2 regions of the Beduinella massiliensis genome follow, and region 1 is predicted to be linked to the other one. Evidence: a T-box and tRNA genes for the amino acid it is inferred to sense, from the RefSeq annotation. Region 1 holds a T-box; the other holds one or more tRNA genes.
What was found. A T-box is a leader RNA that pairs with one kind of tRNA and senses whether it is charged. The one in region 1 lies ahead of metG (methionine--tRNA ligase), so its partner is inferred to be a tRNA-Met.
Positions count from the first base shown of each region.

Region 2: it has a tRNA-Met gene. The T-box ahead of metG (methionine--tRNA ligase) is inferred to sense a tRNA for this amino acid. The anticodon was not compared.

Region 1 is NZ_LT963430.1:398,273-405,212, reverse strand. Features, by position in the region: gene C1725_RS02635 (helix-turn-helix domain-containing protein) at 1-1,426, shown strand, start outside; gene C1725_RS02630 (TatD family hydrolase) at 1,507-2,313, opposite strand; partial or broken gene metG (methionine--tRNA ligase) at 2,313-4,319, opposite strand; T-box leader at 4,333-4,557, opposite strand; gene C1725_RS02620 (MBL fold metallo-hydrolase) at 4,692-5,522, shown strand; gene C1725_RS02615 (substrate-binding domain-containing protein) at 5,525-6,544, opposite strand; gene C1725_RS02610 (Cof-type HAD-IIB family hydrolase) at 6,625-6,940, opposite strand, start outside.
Region 2 is NZ_LT963430.1:2,872,271-2,879,210, forward strand. Features, by position in the region: gene C1725_RS13950 (ABC transporter permease subunit) at 1-43, opposite strand, end outside; gene C1725_RS13955 (extracellular solute-binding protein) at 127-1,362, opposite strand; gene C1725_RS13960 (PocR ligand-binding domain-containing protein) at 1,563-2,423, shown strand; gene C1725_RS13965 (metal ABC transporter permease) at 2,450-3,283, opposite strand; gene C1725_RS13970 (ATP-binding cassette domain-containing protein) at 3,280-4,032, opposite strand; gene C1725_RS13975 (metal ABC transporter solute-binding protein, Zn/Mn family) at 4,029-4,931, opposite strand; tRNA gene C1725_RS13980 (tRNA-Met) at 5,086-5,162, opposite strand; tRNA gene C1725_RS13985 (tRNA-Met) at 5,166-5,242, opposite strand; gene C1725_RS13990 (Ppx/GppA phosphatase family protein) at 5,299-6,201, opposite strand; gene C1725_RS13995 (FtsB/FtsL family cell division protein) at 6,252-6,674, opposite strand; gene yabQ (spore cortex biosynthesis protein YabQ) at 6,780-6,940, opposite strand, start outside.

The DNA of each region.
Region 1 (6,940 bases):
GATCGTCACCGCGCAGCCCAGGGTAAACGCTTTTCGGGGCGTCTACGACTACAACAAGGGCATGCTGCTGCTATCCGTCCTCGTAGCGCTGCTGTCCGTGACGGTGGCGGTGATCTCCACCCACAGAAACGTCAATTCCGTGCAGGGGGTTATGGACAGCATTGCGCCGGAAAACCAGTCTGCCAGCGCGACGAACGTCTTCGAGTACATGCAGGAGGCGATCCGCTCTTCTCAGCGGCGCGAGGCGCTGCTCTCCGCGCACGCCGACCAGCAGCAGAGCCTGCTGCAAGATATCTTTCTCAGGCGTCTGCTCCGGGGGGAGTTCATGCTGGAATCCGACCTGATAAGGGAGCAGCACATGGCGGGCGTCTCGCTTGAGGGAGCCTGCTACCTAGTGCTGCTGCTCGTCTTCAGGCAGGCAGAAGACGCCGACGAGCAGGCCATGCGCGAGATCAGTGGAGTCATGTGTTCCGAGTTTGGGCAGGAGCATATCCGCATGGCGGAGATGAACGCGGGCAGCGTGGCCTGCCTACTCATGATGGAGGAGGCAGAGCTTCGCGAGAGCGTGGAGTCTGTGGCGAGCCTTCTCGCGCAAAGGCTCGGCGTGACCTGTTTTGCCAGCAGCACAGTGCTTAGCGCAATGGATGTCCCCCGCGCTTACCGGGAGGTGCGGGTCATGGCCCGTATGCCGCAGAGCGGGATAGGCGAGCTGCTCTGGTACGGCGACCTGTATCAGGACGACGCGCTCTATAATTTCGAGTATGGCCAGTACACCGAGACCAAGCTGTGCAACAGCATCGCGGCGGGTAACGTTCAAAGCACGCGGGAAATCCTCGACGATTTGTACGAAAACAGCATGAAGCATAGCGTGCACGCCGCACACGTGCTGCGCTTTTTTGCCTACGACCTGTACCGCCTGGCCAGCCACATCGGGACGGACGCGCACCAAGGCGAGGACCGAAGCCGATTCCTCGTCAGGCTGCGGGACAGGATGGACTCCGTGATCGACCACCCGAAGAATTTCGACGGTTTTTTTGAGGAAATTCAGCAGTACTGCATCAGGGTCTGCGAGCGAAACATGAACCGCGGCCGCAGCGTGCAGAGCGAACTGCTGCAAAATGTTCTGCGGCACATCGACGAGCAGTTCACGGACCCGCTGCTGAGCGTTAGCGGCATCGCGCAGCACCTGGGCATCTCGGACAAGTACCTCTCCCAGCTCTTCAAGGAGCAGACCAACGAGAAGATCAGCAGCTACATTGAAAACAAGCGGATCGCCTACGCCTGCGAGCTGCTCCGGACGACGGACCTGAGTATCAACGAAGTCGCAACGGCTTCCGGCTACGCGCTGACGCATACGTTCAGGGTGGCCTTTAAAAAAGTGCAGGGCGTGACCCCCCTGCAATGGAAGAACATCAGCGTATCCTGACGCAAGCCTGTCAAGGACGCAAAGGGCCCTACAGCCGCCGAAGAATCGGAGGACTGCAGGGCCCTTATCTTGATTTTGCATCAATCTATGCCGTAAAACCGCTTGCCGTTTTCAAACGTCCGTTCCGCGAGCGCCTTCGGCTCCTCGCCGCGAATCTCCGCCACCCGCCGCGCGATGTGCGCGACGTTTCGCGGGTCGTTACGCCGCCCGCGCACGGGCTCCGGCGCGAGATAGGGGCTGTCCGTCTCGATGAGCAGCCGATCCGACGGCACCTTGCTCGCGACCTCCTGCAGGTTCACGGACTTTTTGAAGGTCACGGGGCCCGCAAACGAGATGTAGCAGCCCAGATCCAAATAAACCTTTGCGCTCTCCCAGCTCGCGGAGCAGCAGTGCAGCACCATCACGGGCAGCCGCCCCCGGTGCGCGCGCAGAAGGTCCAGCGTGTCGCCGTGCGCGTCGCGCACGTGCAGGCAGGCGGGCACGCCCAGCTCGTACGCCAGGTCGAGCTGGCGCGAGAAGACCTCCTTCTGCACGTCCCGCGGGGAGAGGTCGTAGTAGTAGTCCAGCCCGATTTCGCCCAGCGCGCGCACCTTTTTTTCCTCCGTCAGCCAGCGCGTGAGCTGCGGCACGTCCGCCTCGGAAAACGCCTTGGCGTCGTGCGGGTGCACGCCCACCGCCGCGTAGAGGAAATCGTACCGGCGCGCGAGCGCGACCACCTCGGCGCTGGAGGCCATGTCCGCGCCCACGCAGGTGCAAAGCTGAACCCCCGCGGGCGAAAGCGCCTCGATCAGCGCTTCCTGCCCGCCGTCAAACGTGAAGCGCTCGTCGTTCAGGTGCGCGTGCGTGTCAAACAGCGGAAAAAGCGCTCCGTTTTCTGCCTGCTCCATCAGCCGATCTCGCACCCCTCGTCCATGTCGCCCTCGACGCTCAGCAGCTTGAGCTCGCCTGCCGCGTCGTTCGCGGCGCACAGCAGCATGCCGCGCGATTCGATGCCCCGGATCTTGCGCGGGGCGAGGTTCGCCAGCAGAACGACCTTCTTGCCCACCATCTCCTCGGGCGTGTAGTGCTCCGCGATGCCGCTGACCACCACGCGCTCCTCGTCGCCGACCTTGAGCGTGCTCTTGAGCAGGCGGTCCGCCTTGGGCACCTTCTCGCACTTGAGCACCTTGGCGACCACGAGCTGGAGCTTTTCAAAGTCGTCGAAGGCGATCTCCGCCTTCTGCTCGAAGACGGGCTTCGGCTTCTCCGGCTCCGCGGGCGCTGCGGCCGCGGCGATCGCCGCCTGGCGCTCCGCCTCCAGCAGCTCCAGCTCCTTCTGCACGTCGATGCGCGGGAAGAGCGCCTCGCCCTTGCACACGCGGCTGCCCGGCACGGCCCCGCCGAACTTTCCGAGGGAATCCCAGGTCTTGAGCCCGCACTCCGCGACGCCGATCTGCGCGAAGATGCGCTCGGGCGTCCTGGGCATGAAGGGCCCAACCAGCACGGCCACGATGCGGCTGCACTCCAGCAGGTTGTACAGCACCGTGCCCAAGCGCGGCCTGTCCGCCTCGTTCTTGGCGAGGATCCAGGGCGTCGTCAGGTCGATGTAACGGTTGCACTCCGACACGAGCTTCCAGATTTCCGAAAGCGCGAGCGAGAACTGCAGCGCGTTCATGTGCTTTTCCACGAGCGCGGGCAGCGCTTCGGCCTGCGCGATGAGGGCTTTATCCAGGTCATCCAGCTCCGCCTGCGCGGGCACCACGCCGCCGAAGTACTTCTCGATCATCGCGACGCTGCGGCTGACCAGGTTGCCCAGGTCGTTGGCCAGGTCGGAGTTGATGCGCTTGATGAGCGCCTCGTTGGTGAACTCGCCGTCCGAGCCGAACGGCACCTCGCGCATGAGGAAGTAGCGCACCGCGTCGGAGCCGTAGCGCTCGCACAGCTTCACGGGATCCACCACGTTGCCCTTGGACTTCGACATCTTGCCGCCGTCGATGACCAGCCAGCCGTGGCCGAATACCTGCCTGGGCAGCGGCAGGCCCAGCGCGTGCAGCATGATCGGCCAGATGATCGTGTGGAAGCGCACGATCTCCTTGCCCACCAGGTGAATGTCGGCGGGCCAGTACTTGCGGTACAGCTCGTCGTGCTCCGTGCCCGCGCCGAGCGCGTTGATGTAGTTGGTCAGCGCGTCCACCCACACGTACACCGTGTGCTTGGGGTCAAAGTCCACCGGGATGCCCCACTTGAGCGACGTGCGCGACACGCACAGATCCTGCAGGCCGGGCTTCAGGAAGTTGTTGATCATCTCCGCCGTGCGGGATGGCGGCTGGATGAAGTCCGGGTGCTCTTCGATGTACTGGATCAGCCAGTCCTGGTACTTCGACAGGCGGAAGAAGTAGCTCTCCTCGCGCGTCTTTTCGACCGGACGCCCGCAGTCCGGGCAGCAGCCGTCCTTGAGCTGCAGCTCCGTCCAGAAGGACTCGCAGGGCGTGCAGTACCAGCCCTCGTATTCGCTCTTGTAGATGTCGCCCTGGTCGTACAGCTGCTTAAACCAGCGCTGCACGCCCTTCACGTGGCGCTCGTCCGTGGTGCGGATGAAGTCGTCGTAATCGACGTCCATCAGCTTCCACAGGTCCTTGATGCCCGCGACGATCCTGTCCACGTACTGCTGGGGCGTGACGCCGGCTTCCGCGGCCTTGCGCTCGATCTTCTGGCCGTGCTCGTCCGTTCCGGTCAGGAAGTACACGTCGTAGCCCGTCAGCTTCTTGAAGCGGGCCATGGTGTCCGCCGCGGTGGAGCAGTAGCTGTGGCCGATGTGCAGCTTGTCGCTGGGGTAGTAGATCGGCGTGGTGATGTAAAACGTCTTCTTTTCGCAGTCCTTACACATTGTCTTTTCCTCCTCATGAAAAAACGTCCCCCGCCAAACGGCAAGGGACGGATCTACCGTGGTACCACCCTGCTTCGCACCCCATGGGATGCCTCGCGCGGCCTATAACGGGGCCTGCCGCCGCGCCTCAGACAGACCGCCGTGGCCTGCGTTCGTCGCGGATGCTCCAAAGCCATGTTCACGCCGCCCGCCCTGCCGGCTTTCACCCAGCCCGGCTCTCTTGAAGGGGGATGCAGAGCGCTACTCTCTTCTTCATTGCTTGCCTTATTATAAATGCCGGGACGCGTCCTTGTCAATGCGCCGCGCCAAATTCCGCGCCCGATTGACAGGATGCGCCCCGGGCCGTACAATGATGCGTGAAATACGCCGTCCGCATCAAACAAACAGGGAGGTCGCCCCATGAAACTGCAATTCCTCGGAACCGCCGCCGCGGAGTGCTGGCCCGCCATCTTCTGCGAGTGCCCCGCGTGCCTGGAGGCCGCGCGCCGCGGGGGCCGGAACATCCGCCACCGCTCGGGTGCGATCGTAAACGACCGCGTGCTCATCGACCTGTCCGCCGACCTGTACGCGATGAAGCTCCGGCTCGGCCTGAACCTCAGCCGCGTGCGTCACGTGCTCATCACGCACGCGCACTCCGATCACTTCTACCGCGAGACGCTGGAAAACTACCTGCCCGGCTACGCGCACATCGCACATCACGGGCCCCTGCACCTGTACGGCAGCGCGCATACGCGGGCGTTCTTCGAGGAATACGCGCATTCCGACGCCTGCGAACCGCTCGGGGACCACGTCGTCTTCCACGAGGTCGCGCCCTTCGAGCGATTCCGGGCGGATACGCTCTGCGTCACCGCCTACCCCGCGGTGCACGGCTGCCCGGGCAGCCTCTTTTACCGCATCGAGGAGGAGGGCCGCTCTCTCCTGTACGCGCACGACACGGGCCTTTGGGGCGAGGAGGCGTGGGCGCATCTCGCGTCCGAAGGGAGGCTTTCCGCCGTCAGCCTGGACTGCACGTTCGGCCCCACGCACTCGGACTACACGGGCCACATGGGTTTTTCGCAAAACCTGCAGGTGAAGGAACGCATGGAGCGGTCGGGCCTCGTCCAGCCCGGCGCGCGCTTCATTTGCCACCACTTTTCGCACAACGGCGGCATGCTGCACGAGGAGATGTGCGCGCGCATGAATCCCGAAGGGTTTGACATCGCCTACGACGGAATGACGGTGGAAATCTGATCTTACGCTCCCGCTATGTCCGCCACCGTCTGCCCTTCGATCAGCTCACCCGGCACGAACACGAAGGGCGGGCAGAACGCCTCCGGCTGCTCGATGCGGTCGACCAGGCGCGCGGCCGCCTCGCAGCCGATGCGCTCCGTGTCCTGACGCAGGGTCGTGAGCCGCGGGCGCAGCAGCTGCGTGAGCTGAATGCCGTCGTAGCCCGCGACGGACAGGTCCTCCGGCACCCGAAGGCCCGCTTCCTCCGCCGCCTGCAAGGCGCCCAGCGCCGCGTAGTCGTCCGACATGAGGATGCACGTGGGCGGCGTGCTAAGGCGCAGCAGCCGTTTTACCTCGACGTAGGCGCTGGAGGGGTTGCAGTAGGAGCAGCCCGCGATGTAGGGCGCAAAAACCTCCAGCCCCAGCTCCCCCATGCTGGTGTAAAACCCGGAGATGCGCAGGTCCGTCACCGTCGAACGCCCGCCGTGCACGAACGCGATGCGCCGGTGGCCCTTGCCGTACACGTAGCGCACCAGCTCGCGCATCCCCGCCTCGTTCTGGGACTGGACGCAGGTGTGCCCCATAAACGGGTGGTCGATGGTCACCAGCGGCAGGTCGCTCCGGCTCAGCTCCACCACCTCGGGCGAGTAAAAGTCCACGCAGGCCAGGCACAGCCCGTCCACGTTGCGGTAGCGGCTGTGCTCCAGATACGTCATCTGCGTGCGCCCGATGTTGTGGTTGATGAACGTGATGTCGTAGCCGCGCCGCTCGGCCTCGCGCTTGAAGCTGTCGAGCACCGCGGAAAAGTAGTGGTGCGTCAGCCCGCTCTCGTTCTCGTCCACGAAGAGCACGCCGATGTTGTACGTGCGGTTCGTCTTGAGCGCGCGGGCGATGGCGCTGGGGTGATAGCCGATTTCCTCGGCCGCGCGCAGCACCGCCGCGCGCGTCTTTTCGCTGATGTCGGCGTAGCCGTTGAGCGCCTTGGAAACCGTGGAGATGGAGAGCCCGCAGTACTGAGACAGCTCTTTGATGGTCGCGGCCATGTCCTTCGCCCCCATCTAAAACGTTTTCGATCGCCCTCAGTATAGCAGACCGAAGCGGCAAAAGCAAGGGTGAAAGCGTCTCAGAGCGGAATGCCCAGCGCATCGGCGATCACGCGCAGCACGCCGTTTTCGTCGTTGGAGGGGGCCTCAAAGCGCGCCGCCGCCTTCAGCAGCGGATGGGCGTTCGCCATGGCGTAGCTGTGCGCGCAGGTTTGCATGAGCTCTAGGTCGTTCAAATAGTCCCCGAACGCCATGCATTCCTCGGGGGAGATGTGAAGGCTCCTTTGAATGGCGCGCATGGCGGTGCCCTTGTTCACGCCGGGGCGCATGATGTCCGACCACATTTCGCCGGAGAGGATGACCGAAAGCGCCGGGAAGGCGGAGCGCAGCGCCGGA
Region 2 (6,940 bases), 2.5 Mb from region 1:
CCGGGGTCAGGAAGGCGACGATCATCGTCTTGCTTTTCTTCATGTCGATCCCCCTTCGAGGTTTACGTTTTTTGAAGGGCGGCGGGCTCACGCCCGCCGCCCTAAAAGCCCAGTCATTTTTTCAGCTTACTTCGCGGAGGAGGCAGCCTCCATCGCGTCGACAAACTCCTGCGCCGTCATCTGTCCGCCAAACAGCTTCTGCACGTTGGCCTTGATGATCGGGGTCATGTCGACGTTGTCCTCGATGCCCGCGCCCCAGGAATAGCGGGTCGTCAGGCTGTTCATCACCGGCTGCACGCCGGCCAGCATCGCGGGCCACTCGGTATTGGTGGTATCCGCCGGGATGCCGATGGAGTCCTGGGAAAGCTTCTGGTCGAACTCGCCCTTGGTGATGTACTGAATCAGCTCAAACGCGGCGTCGGCCACCTTGGAATCCTTGTTGATCGCAAAAACCTGTGCGCCGTAGTTCGCGGCCTCCGGGCCATTCATGCCGCCCTCGAGCGCCGGATAGCCGAAGCAGCCCCATACGAAATCCGGGCCGGTCATGCCCTTGACTTCATTGGGCAGCCAGGAGCCGTTCAGGTACATCGCGGCCTCGCCCAGCGCAAGCTCGCCGTTCTGGTTGGCCGGCCACACGGAGGAAGCGATCGTCGGGGAGAAGTAGCCCTTCTTCGCCATATCCTCAAAGTCCTGCGCGGCCTTCAGCACCGCCGGCTCCTCCGCCCACTTGCCGTTCATGACGACGTCGTGCGTGCCCGCCTCGCCGATCAGGTGAGAGAGGTGATAGCCAAAGTTCTCGATGATGTACGCGTCGTCGCTCGTGACCGGCACGTAACCCGCGTCCTTTACCTTTTGGCAGACATCCAGGAACTCCGCCCAGGTCGTCGGCAGCTCGGTCACGCCCGCTTCGTCGAAGATCTCCTGATTGTAGAAGAACGCGAAGACGTTCGGCTGATACGGAATGGACTTGAGCGTCCCGCCCGCAACCTCGCGGCAGGCGCTCATCAGCCCGGAAATCGCGGTCGCCTCGTAGTCGTTCTTCTTGGCGAGCTCCTCCAGGTCCATGATGTAGGCGCCCCAGGTCTTGTTGACGCGGTCGATGTCCTCGTCGAACAGGTCGATGACCGTTCCGGCGTCCAGCGCGGGCTGCAGGCCCTCGCGGATGCCCGTGCGGCCCTTGAACTGCACGTCTACCGTATTGCCCGTCGCCGCCTGATACGCGTCGATCGCGGCCTGAATGGCCATGCCCTGCGGCTCGGTGGATTCCCACATCGACCAGTACACAACGGTGTCCGCGGACGCGGCGGCAACGCAGCCGAGCAGCATCGTCGCGGCAATCAGAATGGAAAGCAGCTTTTTCATGAAAAAACCTCCCTGTCGTCGTCCCCCCGCGGCAAAACCCACGGGGCTTCCTTTGTTGATTTCATTGTATTCTTTTCTTTTTTGATGGACTAGGAAAAATTTTTCCGAAAATTAGAAATATCTTTCAAAAATGTAGAAAGAATGCTATAATAAGGTCAATTCTTCTAAAATGTTTTCAGAAACGGTGGGAGAAATCACCGATGTTTCATGACGAAAGGCTTAAAAGTCTCGCCGCTTTACTGGACAATATGCACCGGATCACCGGGCTCAAGTTTGCGCTGCTCGACGAGCAGGCGCGCGAAATCTACACCGCGAGCTATCAAACGGGTTTTTGCATGCAGCTCAAGCGTGCGCCGGGCGGGTTTCAGCGCTGCACGACGTGCGACCGCGAAATGATCCTGCGCGCATCGGACGGCGAGGGCATGTACCAATACCGCTGTCACGCGGGGCTCATCGAGGTCGCCGTACCGGTGACGGAGGGCGGGCGCACGGTCGCGACCATCCTGTTCGGCCAACTGCTGGACAATACGCCCATGGAGCTGCAGTGGCAGCACACGCGCGATTGCTGCCGCTGGCATCCGGCGCCCGACACGCTGCGCTCTGCCTTTTACGACCTGCGAACGCTTTCGACCGAAGAGATCCGCGCCTGCGCCGAGATCGTCCACGCCTGCGTCAGCGAGGTGCGCCTGCAGGGGCTGCTCGAGCAGGTTGCTCAGACGGATGGCGACCGGCTTCTGGGCTACATCGACCGCTATTATGCGACGGACCTTTCGCTCGATACGCTTTCCCGCGCGCTGTCCATCGGCAAGACAAAGCTCTGCGCCATCGCCGCGAGCGAAAGCGGCATGACCGTTTCGCGCCTGATCGCCTCTCGCCGCGTCGCGGTCGCCTGCCGTATGCTGGAGCTCTCGGACGATTCCATCCAGCAAATTGCGGAAGCCGTCGGCATCCCGGATTACAACTACTTCTCCAAGGTGTTCAAGTCCATCGAAGGGGTGACGCCCAGCGCCTACCGAAAAAAGAAGCGCCAGCGGGCCGGCGCGCAAAAAGTCCAGCCGTAAAGCTGGACCTTCTTTTTTGCGTTTTTCTATTTCTTTTTGAGCGGCAGGGTGACGAAGTAGATGGCGGCGCAGATGAGCACGACCGCCGCGCCCGCCGAAGTATTCAGGTAATACGAAGCGATCAGCCCGGCCACGCCCGCGAAGAGCGCGAAGATCACGGAAAGGCGGATGTACCAGGCCGCGTTTTTTGCTACGTTGCGCGAAGCGGCTGCGGGCAGGATCAGGAGGGAGTTGATCAGCAGCATGCCGACCCAGCGAATGGAGAGCATCACCGTCACCGCCACCAGCACGACGAACACGTACTCCACCGCCCGTTCGCGAACACCCCGGCTGCTCGCAAGCGAAGCGTTCACGCTGGTGAGGAGCAGGGGGTTAAAGACGTAGGCCCAGATCGCGAGCGTCCCCAACAGCGCCGCCGCCAGGTACAGGAGATCCTGCGGCGTCACCGCGAGGATGTCGCCCACCAGATAGCTCGAATACTTGGCAAACGCGCCGCCCCTGGCCAGAATCACCAGGCCCAGCGCGATGGATGTGGACGAGAACACGCTGATGACCGTGTCCGCCGAAGCAGTGTTGCGCTGCTTGATGCGCGTGATGAGCAGCGCCCAGACGATGCCGAAAGCGAGCATGGAGGCCTGCTGGCTCGACACCCCCAGCACCACGCCGATCGCGATGCCAGTGAGCGCGCTGTGGCCCAGCGCATCCGAAAAGAACGCCATCTTGTTGTCCACGGCCATCGTGCCCAGCACGCCGAAGAGCGGGGTGATGAGCAGCATCGCAAGCAGCGCGTTCTTCATGAACGCATACGAAGCCCACTCGAACGGGAGCAACGTGTCCAGTACCGCGTACAGGATGCTCACGCTTCATTCCCCCTCGCATAAAACACCCGGGCAAACTCGGGCGAGTCGAATACGTCCTTGGGCCTCCCCTGGCGAAGCACTGTGCCCTGCATGAGCACCACGTGATCCGCGTAGCGCCTGACGACGTCCAGGTCATGTGAAACGAGCAGCACGGCCATGTGGTTGTGGCTGCGCAGCGCAGCGACGGTCTGATAAAAGGACTCCAGGCCGTTTTGATCCACGCCGGATACCGGCTCGTCGAGGATGAGGAGATCGGGCTGCGGGCAAAGGGCGAGCGCAAGCAGCACGCGCTGCAGCTCGCCGCCCGAAAGCGCGCCCAGCCGCCTGTCCGCCAGCTTTTCGCACTCCGTACGCGAAAGGGCCTCCAAAGCGGTCCCGCGCATGCGTTTGGAAACGCCCAGCCAGACTGCGCGCCGCGACAGCGCCGCCGCCATGAAGTCCAGAACCGTCACCGGAGAACTCCTGTCGAACTCCAGCTGCTGGGGCACGTAACCCGTGCGCACCGCGGCGGCGGGCTTTCCATCCTGCGTGAGGTGACGCACCGTGCCCGTGAAGGGAATCTCCTCGAGCAGCGCGCGGATCAGCGTCGTCTTGCCCGCCCCGTTGGTGCCGATCAGCGCCGTCAGCTCGCCGCAGTGCACGTGCAGATTCACGTCGTGCAGCAGCGTCTGTCCGTCGCGCACGACGGACAGGTCGTCCACCTCGATGCGGCAAAGCCCGCACGCCTTGTGCTCCGTATGCTCGCTCATCTGTTCAGCGCCTCCGCCAGCGTGTCCGCGTTTTCGCGCATCTTCTTTTCGTATGCGTCCTTATCAAGGTCGCCTGTGACGATCGGGTCGAGCGTGTAGATGCCGGCGCCCGTCTCCCTTGCGATGGTTTCCGCAGCGCGGTCAGGATACTGCGGCTCCACGAACAGCGCTGCGATACCCTTTTCCCGTACGAGATCCACGGTGTGCGCGATCTCCTGCGTCGTGGGCTCGCTGCCCGGCTCGCGCTCGATGACGGCCGCGACGTGCAGATCAAACGCCTCCGCAAAGTACGGGAACGCCTCGTGGAACGTGATGATCTCACGGCTCTTCACGTCCGCGAGCTGCGCGCGCAGATCGTTCCCAAGCGACGTAAGCCTGGAGGCGTAGGCCTCACCGTTTGCTTCGTAGGCCTTCGCGTGTTCAGGGTCGGCCTGTGCCAGCCCTGCCGCGATGTTTCGCACCTGCTGCGCCGCGCGCACGGGATCCAGCCACACGTGGGCGTTCTCCTCGCCCGACGCGTCCTGAATCATTTCGACGCCTTCGGAGGCGGTGATTACATGAAGCTCCGTGAACTGCTCGCTCACGCGGCTCATGAAGCTTTCCATGCCCGCGCCGTTGATGACGAATACGTCCGCCTTTTCAAGCGCCTTCATGTCCGCCGGAAGCAGCTGATAGTCGTGCAGGCAGCCGGTCTGCTGCTCGGCCATGTTCGTCAGCGAAATGCCCTCGACGCCGTCCGTGACGTTTGCGGTCAAGACGTACATAGGGTAAAACGATGTGACGATCGCCAGCGTCGCGCCACCAGTCTCTTCCGTCTTCTCCGGGGCTTCAGCCGCGCATCCGCCGAGGCAGAGCAGGGCGGCCGCAAGCAAAGAGATAAGCTGAAATCTTCTGCGCATGATGAACCTCCTGTTTGGCGGGCAGTGCCCGCATCGTTATTATAGCGTAGATTGTACGTTTGTCAAACGCGCAGACTGGCCGCCCGGCGGATGCGCATAAGCCCCGTATACGACAAGAAAGCCCCTCGAAAACTGCTGTCTTCAAGGGACTTGCTGGTAGCGGCAATGTGATTCGAACACATGACACTTCGGGTATGAACCGAATGCTCTGGCCAACTGAGCTATGCCGCCAAATGGTTGCGGGGGGAGGATTTGAACCTCCGACCTTCGGGTTATGAGCCCGACGAGCTGCCAGACTGCTCCACCCCGCGTCATTTATGCGCCGCATCAGCGACAGAGACTATAATACACCATACTGCGTGGAATGTCAACCCTTTTTTGCAACTTTTTTGCGCAAATACCCATCCAGATTGCCGTGATCCGACACGACGATGGACTCAATGGCGAGAGAATCCATGCAGGCGGCCAATATGGCGATCCCGTGCACCACGATATCCGCCCGCTGCGGCTGAAGGCCGGGCAGGCGCTTTCGCTCCTCCACGCTCATCGGCGAGAGCTTTTCACCCCACGAGAGCACAATTTCCCGCGTCAGCGCGTGCCCTTCGACCAGCGCGCGGTCGAACGATGTGATCGCCCGATCCATTGCGCCCAGCGTCGTAAACGTCCCGCCGACGCCAACCCAGGTCTGCGGTCTGGGGCAGGCCAATATACCGCCCGCGCCCCGCACGAGGATATCCTGCGCGAGCTCGATGACAGCGTAAAAGTCGTCCCGATGAGCGATCCTTCGCTGGCGTGCCAGCCGCACCGCACCCATCTGCAGACTGACCGCAGCCATCGCCGCGCCGTCCTCCCCCACGGTCAGCTCCGTCGAGCCTCCGCCGATGTCGATCATGCCGCACAACCCGGGCTTTGCCGCGCCCGCGTAGGAGAGCAATGCTTCCTGTTCGCCGGTGCAGACGTCCAGCGTGAGTCCCGTCATCGAACGGATGCGCTCTATGAATGCATCGCCGTTCTTCGCGTCGCGCACTGCGCTGGTCGCAAAGATGTAAATCTTGCCCGCCCCCGCTTCGCGCGCCTTTCGTTCCAGCTCGCGCGAGGCCGAGGCGGATACCTCCATGCTCTCCTCGGTCAGCGCGCCGTCGACGAGGCCCGCGAAAAGGCGCGTGCCGCATCGATCGCGCAGAACCGGGGTGATCGCGCCGTTTGCCGCGGCGTCCGCGACGAGCAGGCGAACCGAGTTGGAGCCGATTCCGATGGCTGCCAGACGCATGGTGTCTTCCTCCTTTGTTATGCCGGTTTCAGGGGAACAAAAAACCCCGCTCAAGCTGCGGGGACATAGAGCGGGTCGGGGTTGGGCTCCTGCTGCGCGGGCGCAGAGGTATCCGGCGCGGGTTCCGCCATCTCAGGCGATGCCAGCGGCAAATCCGGTTCGGTTTCCGTCTGCTCGGGCAGATTGGTCACGACAAAGCGCGCCTCGCCCGGCATCATATAGCCGTATTCGCGGCGGGCCGTACGCTCGATGAACGCTTCTGTGCCGACGGTTTCAAGCTGCTGGCGAATCTGCACGCCCTCCATGCACGCCTCGTAATAGCTGTTGCTCAACTCCACGAGCGTCAGCTCCTGTTCGTTGATGCGCGCTTCCCGCGCGCTGTAACGCCAGGTGATGAGCGCGATGGCAGGCACCATCACGATGATCCAGAACCTCGGAGCAAAGCGTGCGCGGCGGCGACGGCTGGAAGCCATGGGAGTCCCCTTCTTTCCGGTGAAACTATGTCTGTCTATATTCGCAGCGAAAGGGCAATTTCCTTCCGGCTTCAGGCGGTTCCCACGTTTTTTCCGAAAAATTTTTTACTTCCCGATTTTCTGCCCTATATGTGCGATTGCCCGTCCTGGCCCGGTCTCGAGGAAGCGTCGTCCGGCTCGCCCGAGCAGGCGCAGCAGCGCCTGAACCGCCCGGCTGATCCCGGCCAGATACAGCAGCAGGCCGCTCGCCATGCCCATCAGCATGT